4 regions of the Streptomyces sp. MMS24-W38 genome follow, and region 1 is predicted to be linked to each of the others. Evidence: riboswitches for the same ligand, from Rfam matches in the RefSeq annotation. Region 1 holds a riboswitch; each other region holds the start of a gene.

Region 1 (2,190 bases):
CCGCGGGACCGTGCTGCATCGTTCCCCCTTACTGCCTATGAGTCACCCACATACGGTCTCTTGTTGCAGAGTTCACCGATTTGAGCGACAGATATATGCATATCTCAGCCGTATCGTCGCCCACACCCTGCGGTGATGGCACTCTGGCGACGAAGCATCAGTGCGGGACCGTACTCGAATCAGCCGCTCCGTGCCGGACCGTGGACCCGTGGGAAAGGGACGACGTCGCCATGGCAGACCATTTGGAAGCATCCATCACTCTGCCGAGCGATCCAGCCTCGGTCTCCGCCGCGCGCGCCCATGTGGTGGACACGCTGGCGGAGTGGGGCATGCCGGCGGACACGGAAGTGTCCGACACCGTGCGGCTGATCGTGTCCGAACTGGCCACCAACGCCGTGCAGCACACCCTCGGACAGTCACCCACGTTCACGGTGGACATCGCCCTCGACCACGACGAGCGGTTGCGCATCGGAGTCACCGACAGTCATCCGAGGCTCCCCAAGCGGCTCCCCGCCGCGGTCCAGCAGGACAACGGCCGGGGGCTGGTCATCATCCGCTGGCTGACCGCGGAACGCGGCGGCAGGATGAGGGTCCGCCCCACCAGGGAGGGCGGCAAGACCGTCTTCGTCGTGCTCCCGTGGGCCGTCCCGGCCGAGCCGGTCACGGCGGTGGGACGGCAGGAGCCGTAGGGGCCACGACGGAACAGCGCGGCCCCGGTCGCGTCGGTGACTCCCCGACAAAGTGGCGGGGGCGGCGACAGGGGGAATGCCGCCGCCCCCGCGGATCAGCTGACCCGGCCGTACCAGACGCTGCGGGTCCAGATCTTCTGCAGGCGTACCACGTCCCCGGTCTTCGGGGCGTGCCAGATCTTGTTCTGACCCGCGTAGATGCCGACGTGGTAGATGTTTTGGCCCGAGTGGAAGAACACCAGGTCGCCCGCCTTGCGGTTGGAGGCCGAGACCTGGCGTGTCTTGTTGTACTGCTGGGCTGCGGTGCGCGGCAGTTGCTTGCCCGCCTTCTTGAACGAGTAGAGGGTCAGGCCGGAGCAGTCGAAGCGGGACGGTCCGGTGGCGCCCCACCGGTAGGGCGAACCCTTCTTGGAGGCCGCGACCTGGAGAGCCTTGGCGGACGTACTCGCGGCCGCCGCCTCCGAGGCGGCACCGGGAACCACGAGTGAGCCGCCCACGGCGGCGAGGGTGAGGGCCGAGGCCGTGCCGGCCCGGGCCATGAGAGACGGGACACGATTGAGCGCGGTCATGCGCAACCCTTCGTCAGCCGCCTGTGAAGGATGACCTGTCGGATTCGGGCTGGCGAAGTTGCCCGGCCGCACACGTGCGGCTTCACCCCAAGGGCTGCTCGGAACGGGAACCCCCGCTCCGGCGACCCGTCGTGCTCGGGTCCTCCACTCCTGCCGATCCACTCCTGTCGACCGGTCATCCGGGCAGCGGCAGGACTCGGCGTCCGCCCGGATCGCCCCGCCGCGGCGGCGGGGGCTTGTCGTCAGTGAGCGATCTTGGCAATGGTTGGCCCGAAATCCCACCGGAGCCGGGGGTTTGTGTTGTTACTCACCACTCATCCGTTCGGGTGGACAGTGCTGCGTTCGGGCTGCCGTCCAGAGCGCCGAGGAGCCCCGGACCAGCGTCGGAATGCTTGATTCCGAAAAGGAACGCGTGCGGTGCGCAACCTTGGCGGCCCGAAAAGAAGCCGTGGATCTACGCCGCTTGGGGGTACGTCTTTTGGTCCGTTTCGACTCAGGTGCGGACATGACACCGGCGCACGCCCCGCCCGGACCGGTAGGAGCGTCAACTGCCGGAGCCCGGCGGCAGGATGACGCGGGCCGTGCGGCGCTCGCCGTCCAGCACCCGCAACGCGCGGGCCAGGGTGGCGGTGTGCAGTTCGGTCTCGCCGCGCCTGTGCATCAGGGCCAGCGCGTCGCGCAGGGCGACGGCCTTGCCGACCAGTGCCTGCGCGGCGCGCAGCCCCTGGTAGGTGTCGCCGTCGCGGGCCGGGTTGATCCGGCCGAGCAGGTCGACGGCCTCGAGGTAACGGTCGATCAGCTCGGCCTCGGCGCGGGTCAGTGAGGGCAGCGGAGGCAACTCGGGAGGCAGCATCGACGGCTCACCTCGTGCCGGGAGTGGTCTGGAGGCCCTCGCGGCGGGTCACGATCCGGTCCGCGAGGCCGTAGTCCAC
Region 2 (2,190 bases), 5.5 Mb from region 1:
CGCGTTCGCCGACAGCGAGGTCGAACGCCTCGTCCGCAACCGTCTCGACGAGATCCCGCACGAGCTGGCCAACCCCTCCCGTCGTGCCGCCAAGGAACTCTCCAAGGAGCTGTTCCCGGCGACTTCGCGGATGTCCCGCCCGCGGCAGGGCACCGAGGAGACGGTGGCCGGCATCGACTCGTCGGCCGTGCGCGCCTTCCACGAGAAGCACGTCCGTCCCGCGACCGCCACCGCGGTGGTCGTCGGTGACCTCACCGGCATCGACCTGGACGAGCTGCTCGGTGACACCCTCGGCTCCTGGACCGGATCGGCCGCCGAGCCGCGGCCCGTTCCGCCGATCGTCGCCGACGACACCGGCCGGGTCGTGATCGTGGACCGCCCCGGCGCCGTGCAGACGCAGCTGCTGATCGGCCGGGTCGGAGCGGACCGGCACGACCGCGTGTGGCCCGCGCAGGTGCTCGGCACCTACTGCCTCGGCGGCACCCTCACCTCCCGCCTGGACCGCGTCCTGCGCGAGGAGAAGGGCTACACCTACGGCGTACGGTCGTTCGGCCAGGTCCTGAGGTCCGCGCCCCCTTCTTCCTCCGGAGGGGCCACGGGCGCGGCCATGCTCGCCATCAGCGGCTCCGTCGACACCCCGAACACCGGACCCGCGCTCGAGGACCTGTGGACGGTGCTGCGCACGCTCGCCGCGGAGGGCCTCACGGACGCCGAGCGTGACGTCGCCGTGCAGAACCTGGTGGGGGTCGCGCCGCTCAAGTACGAGACCGCCTCGGCCGTCGCCGGCACCCTGGCCGACCAGGTGGAGCAGCACCTGGCCGACGACTACCAGGCCGAGCTGTACCGCCGACTCGCCACCACCGGCACCGTGGAGGCCACCGCGGCCGTGGTGAACGCCTTCCCGGTGGACCGCCTCGTGACCGTGCTGGTCGGCGACGCGGCGCAGATCAAGGCGCCCGTCGAGGCGCTCGGCATCGGCGAGGTCACGGTCGTGCCCGCCGAGTAGCCGGCGCGCGCAAGCGGAGCGCACGCGCGTGCGGGCCCTGGTGGCACGAAAGTCACCAGGGCCCGCCTATGCCCGAATTGGGGTGGAGAGGTCCTGTCTGCCCTGTGGGATGCGCTACAGAAGGCGGGATCCGTTTGGGGATGGGAAGACGCCCCGCTTAGCGTCATCCGGGCTGTTCGTCGGGCAGTGCGCCGCACCCGCGGCACCGGACAGCCATCGCCGAGTCCCCGCACGGCGCGAGCCAGGGGAGCCGGGGACCCAGCCGTGCAGTCCCTGGGGTGAATCGGACGCCCGCGCCTGTCGCGAGGGGCCCGTAGGAGACCTTCCTGCTCCGAACCCTTCAGCTAACCCGGTAGGCGAGAGGGAAGGAAAGGACCACCCACTGCATGGCGTTCACACGCGCCACCGGGAAGCACCGTCGTCCCGGCCGCATGCACCGCGGCACCGCCAGGGCGGCGGGCGTCGCGGCCCTCACCACCACCGGCGTGGTCGGCTCCCTCGCGGCCCCGGCGTCCGCCGCCGGTCCCGCCGCGCAGCAGACCGGCCTGACCCCCGTCATCGCCATGGGCGAGGAAGTCGCCGCCCGGGTCGACGCCCAGGCGGCCGCCCAGCACGAGGCCGCGCGGGAAGCGGCCCGGGCCGCCGCGCGCGAGGCCGCGGAGGAGGCCGCACGGGAGAGGGCGGCAGAGGAGGCCGAGGAGGCCCGCGAAGCCGAGGAGCGTGCCGCGCGGGAGGCCGAGCGCAAGCGCCTCAACACCTTCGTGTCCCCGATCGCGGGTTCCTACGTCTCGACCGGTTACCTGTCCGGCGGCGCCGTCTGGTCTTCAGGCAGCCACACCGGTGTCGACTTCCACGCCGCGAGCGGCACCCCCGTGCTCTCGGTCGGCGCGGGCACCGTCGTGGAGGCCGGCTGGGGCGGCGCCTACGGCAACCAGGTCGTCATCAAGATGCACGACGGCACCTACACCCAGTACGGCCACCTGTTGTCCGTCGCCGTCTCGGCGGGACAGCAGGTCACCCCGGGGCAGCGGATCGGCGTCTCCGGCGCCACCGGCAACGTCACCGGCGCGCATCTGCACTTCGAGGCCCGTACGAGCGCCGAGTACGGCTCCGACATCGACCCGGTCGCCTACCTCCGCGCGCACGGCGTGAACCTCTGACCCGAGGTGCTTCTGACCCGAGGC
Region 3 (2,190 bases), 2.8 Mb from region 1:
GCCGACCAGGCCAGCCGCGGCCAGCAGATAGCCGTGGCCGAGAAGATCCTCGCCGACCAGGGGGTCGGCGCGTGGCAGGCCTGCGGCCTGCTGTCGGGCCTGAACACCGATTCGGGCAAGTCCGTCATCGACACCGGCGTGGACGGCGGCTCGTCTTACGACTCGTCCGGCACCGAAAGCTCCGCCACTCCGTCGCCGTCGCAGTCCTCCGGGGCCTCGTCGGACAACAGTGACAACAAGGGCGACAAGGGCGACAAGGTTGTTGAGGGTGCCAAGGGGGAGAAGGCGGGCGAAACGTCCAAGTCCGATGGTTCGGACGTCGAACCCGGCACTTCTCCCTCCGCTTCCGCTTCCCCCTCCGCCTCGGCCTCGGCCTCCGCCAAGGGGGGCGACTCGGACAAATCGGGGCAGAAGGCGGGTTCTTCGGACGCGTCCGCGAGTGAGGCCCCCACCGGTCGCCACCGCGGCGTCAGCGCCGAGGAGGAGGTGCGCGAGGACCGTGAGTCCGGAGCCTCCGGCCGGCACGCCTCGCGCGGCGGCCTCGGCTTCTCGCGCGGCCTCGACGTCTCGTCCCCGGCCGACAGGGTCCCCGTGGACGACGGAAGCGGCTCCTCGGCCGCCGTCGACTCCCTTGCGCTCGGCGGTGGATGGCTCGCCCAGTACGGCGGGGGCGGCGAGGGTGCGGGTGCGGCGGGTTCCGGCCTCATCCTTCCCGGTCAGACGCTTGCGTTCGGGTTCGGATCGGACGAAGGCTGACATCCGAAAAGGTGCGGCGGTGACGGCAGTTGAGGTCACATTTCGCGCTGAATGTCCGTTATAAAGGCGATGAGAGATAGGTCTCAGAAGCCCTGATCGTCTTTGATTATCCGCAGGGCGCGTGTCTACCGTCAGGACCGCTCGCCACCGCGGGCCCCGGCTGCCGCCACGCCGAATCCTGCCAGTGGCAGCACGGGAACAGTCGTCGCGTCATGCGCCGTAGGCAGGAGCGGGGGAACCAAGGTAGGCGCCGTGTCCGGTGATTGACGCCGGATCGGCTAGGGGTGAAGTCGCGTCCCGTGAGGGACGCGGCCGGGCAACTCAACCGGCCCGAACCCGACAGCTCACCTCGTAGGCGTCGGTGAGGGGATCCTTCCATGCTGTTTTCCGGCAAGGGCAAGCACCGTCGTCCGTCCAAGGCCACCCGGGTCATCGCCGTCGCCGGCGTCACCGGTGCCGCCGTCGCCGCCCCGCTGATGGCGGCCGGCAACGCTTCCGCCGCCACCGCCTCCGAGTGGGACACCGTCGCCCAGTGCGAGTCCGGCGGCAACTGGTCCATCAACACCGGCAACGGCTACTACGGCGGTCTGCAGTTCTCCGCCTCCACCTGGGCCGGCTACGGCGGCACGCAGTACGCCGCCACCGCCGACCGGGCCGGCAAGGCCCAGCAGATCGAGATAGCCGAGAAGGTCCTCGCGGGCCAGGGCAAGGGCGCCTGGCCGGTCTGCGGCAAGGGCCTGTCCAACGCCGCCTACACCGGCGGCGGCTCGACCGGGGGCACCGGCAACCAGAACAGCGGTTCCTCGCAGAGCACTCAGCAGAACACCCAGAAGCAGAACACCCAGGAGCAGAACACCGGCTCCGCCCCCGAGCGCTCCACCGAGCAGAAGGCCTCCCGCTCCGACGAGCGTCCGGTCGCCGAGCAGAAGACCGTCACCACCCCGACCGGCGAGAAGGTCGAGAAGGGCGACGGCGAGTACAAGGTCGTCAAGGGCGACACCCTCAGCTCGATCGCCGGGGAGCACGGTGTCAAGGGCGGCTGGAACAAGCTGTTCGAGCTGAACGGCGACATCGTCGAGGACGCCGACCTCATCTACCCGGGCCAGCAGCTGCACCTGAAGTAAGGCGGCGGCCGCAGGCTCGGGGCTCCGTCCCCACGGAGCCCCTCCCCGTCCCCGCGGGGCCTCCCCCGTCCCCACGCGGGGGCTTCCCCGCCCCGGTGCGTGTTCCCCGTACGCACCGGGGCGGGGCTTTTCCGTACATGGCGGGATCTTTCCGGTGTTCGGCGCTCGGGGCCGACCGGAGGGCGCGAGGGTGGTCCGGGTTTCCGGGCCCGTCTTTGTTCCGTTCGGAAACAATTTACTCTCGGTTCCGCCCGAGGGGCGGCCGACCGGATGGCCGATCGGCCGGAGCCGGATAGGCTCGTCCCGCAGG
Region 4 (2,190 bases), 3.3 Mb from region 1:
CCGACGGCAGCGGAGTGCTGACCGCCGGGGGCGCCCGGGTCGTCGTGCTGCCCGAGCACGAGAAGGCCGCCACGGCGCCGAACGGCCATCTGATCGGCCGGTGACGCGACGGCGGCGACGGCGACGAAAAGGAGTGTGCGGAGTGTCCCCCGCATGCCGTATGCTGGTGACACAACGACGCGGGGTGGAGCAGCTCGGTAGCTCGCTGGGCTCATAACCCAGAGGTCGCAGGTTCAAATCCTGTCCCCGCTACTGAAGGCCGAGGGCCGGAATCCGAAAGGGTTCCGGCCCTCGGTCGTTCTTGGCTTCCGTCCCGCCGTCCCGGCTTGTCGTCCCACCCTCCGCACCGTTGTGACGCCGGGTGATCGGGTCGCCGCGCTGCGCATAACAACTGATAAACCGTCAGTTTCAGTGTGACGCGCGAGGCAGAGCCAACTCGCCCGTTTTTGCCCGATCATGGCGCTTAAGTCCGTGCGGAAATCGTTAACGATCAAGAGGAACGGCTTGGAATCCGACCCCTACCTCTATTAACGTTCGATAACGCAGCGCGGTCGTCCCAGCCGTCACACGAGTCGGCTCCGTGCGCACGCGCCGAATCCCGCAAGGGAACCGGGGAACCAACATCTTGGGGTGAATCGCGTGGATGCCTCCGTGGAGACACGGAGGGTATACGCGCGTAGGAGACCTTCCTGCTCCGAACCCGTCAGCTAACCCGGTAGGCGAGAAGGAAGGAAAGGAGTACGCCCACGTGGCGTCGAACCGGCCTGCTCCCGAGGCCCCCTTCATGCCGGACCAGTACGACGGCGACACCTTCGTCTACGGCGACGTCCGCCCCGACGAGGGCCCCTTCCAGGAGTGGAACCCCACCGAGGAGTCCGTCCGCCCCGTGCGCGGTCGGCACCGCGTCGGCAAGCAGCGCGGCGGAGGCCTCGCCCGCAGCTCCACGGTCCTGGGCGTCGGTGTCATAGCCGCCGTCGCCGGTGGCGGCATGGCCAGCGCCCAGACCGGCAAGCCGCCGGTCTCGATCTCGATGCCGGACCTTCCCTCTGTCGGTTCCCTCATCTCCGACGAGGAAACCCCCGAGGGCTCCGCCACCGCGCTCAGCGACATCGGTGTGGTCGCCGACGAGGCCACCGAGCAGGGCGCCTCCGACGCCGGCGAGGCGCTGCACGCCCGGATCATGGCCCAGGTCGAGCAGCAGCAGAGCCAGGCCGAGGACAAGGCCGCCGCCGAGGCCGCCGCCGCCGCGGAGAAGGAGGCCAAGGAGAAGGCCGCCGCCGCGAAGAAGGAGGCGGAGGAGAAGGCCGCCGAGGCGAAGCGGAAGGCGGAGGAGGAGGCCAAGAAGAAGGCCGAGGCCGAGCGCCTCGCCGAGCTGGCCCGGCAGTACGCGCTGCCCACCTCCTCGTACACCGTCTCCTCGACCTTCGGTCAGGCCGGCGCCTACTGGTCCTCCGGCCAGCACACCGGCCTGGACTTCGCCGCCCCCACGGGCACGCTGATCAAGGCGGTCCACACCGGCACGATCACCTCCGCCGGCTGGGACGGCTCCTACGGCTACAAGACCGTGCTGACGCTCGACGACGGCACCGAGATCTGGTACGCCCACCAGTCCTCCATCAGCGTCAGCGTCGGCCAGCAGGTCAACACCGGCGACGTGATCGGCCGCGTCGGCTCCACCGGCAACTCCACCGGCGCCCACCTCCACCTGGAGGTCCACACCGCCGGCTCCGCCTCGGGCATCGACCCGATGGCCTGGCTCCAGTCGAAGGGCCTCACCGTCTGAGACGACCACAGCCCCGGCAGTCCTGACGACGACCCCCCGACGTCAGGGCTGCCGGTCAGGCGTTTCAGGGGTGGTACGGGTACGCGTACGGGTTCGGCCGGTACGCGGAATGCCCGAGGTACGCGGGGTGCGGGGCATACGCGAGGCTCGTCGCGCCGTGCACGCCGTGCACGCCGTGCACGCCGTACACCGGCCAGGGCGGCACGGGCGGCGCGGTGGCGCGGGCCGCGTGCTCCAGGGCCGGGCGGGCCGCGTCGCGGCGGCGCCACAGTTCCCGCAGCAGCTCCCCCTCCCGTGCGGCGAAGCCCGTGCCCACGCGGCCGCGGCGTGCCCGGTGCCGCAGGAACGCCAGGGACGTGGCGTACGCCTCGTACCGCGCCACCGTCCGTGCCGCCGCCCGGCCCCCG

What was found. Region 1 has a riboswitch for cyclic di-AMP ahead of AC6F7H_RS29700 (C40 family peptidase). Riboswitches for the same ligand answer to the same signal wherever they lie in the genome.
Region 2: it holds a riboswitch for cyclic di-AMP, as region 1 does, so the genes downstream of both, AC6F7H_RS04515 (M23 family metallopeptidase) here and AC6F7H_RS29700 (C40 family peptidase) in region 1, are expected to answer to the same signal.
Region 3: it holds a riboswitch for cyclic di-AMP, as region 1 does, so the genes downstream of both, AC6F7H_RS16910 (transglycosylase family protein) here and AC6F7H_RS29700 (C40 family peptidase) in region 1, are expected to answer to the same signal.
Region 4: it holds a riboswitch for cyclic di-AMP, as region 1 does, so the genes downstream of both, AC6F7H_RS14370 (M23 family metallopeptidase) here and AC6F7H_RS29700 (C40 family peptidase) in region 1, are expected to answer to the same signal.

The regions. Positions count from the first base shown of each region.
Region 1 is NZ_JCBCPP010000001.1:6,755,167-6,757,356, forward strand. Features, by position in the region: gene AC6F7H_RS29690 (helix-turn-helix domain-containing protein) at 1-19, opposite strand, end outside; gene AC6F7H_RS29695 (ATP-binding protein) at 231-689, shown strand; gene AC6F7H_RS29700 (C40 family peptidase) at 785-1,258, opposite strand; cyclic di-AMP (ydaO/yuaA leader) riboswitch at 1,262-1,392, opposite strand; gene AC6F7H_RS29705 (hypothetical protein) at 1,803-2,111, opposite strand; gene AC6F7H_RS29710 (ATP-dependent Clp protease proteolytic subunit) at 2,119-2,190, opposite strand, start outside.
Region 2 is NZ_JCBCPP010000001.1:1,271,189-1,273,378, reverse strand. Features, by position in the region: gene AC6F7H_RS04520 (M16 family metallopeptidase) at 1-1,006, shown strand, start outside; cyclic di-AMP (ydaO/yuaA leader) riboswitch at 1,214-1,380, shown strand; gene AC6F7H_RS04515 (M23 family metallopeptidase) at 1,393-2,166, shown strand.
Region 3 is NZ_JCBCPP010000001.1:3,926,419-3,928,608, forward strand. Features, by position in the region: gene AC6F7H_RS16905 (transglycosylase family protein) at 1-756, shown strand, start outside; cyclic di-AMP (ydaO/yuaA leader) riboswitch at 962-1,129, shown strand; gene AC6F7H_RS16910 (transglycosylase family protein) at 1,134-1,880, shown strand.
Region 4 is NZ_JCBCPP010000001.1:3,408,795-3,410,984, forward strand. Features, by position in the region: gene AC6F7H_RS14360 (dihydrofolate reductase family protein) at 1-104, shown strand, start outside; tRNA gene AC6F7H_RS14365 (tRNA-Met) at 179-252, shown strand; cyclic di-AMP (ydaO/yuaA leader) riboswitch at 580-737, shown strand; gene AC6F7H_RS14370 (M23 family metallopeptidase) at 749-1,783, shown strand; gene AC6F7H_RS14375 (PrsW family intramembrane metalloprotease) at 1,848-2,190, opposite strand, start outside.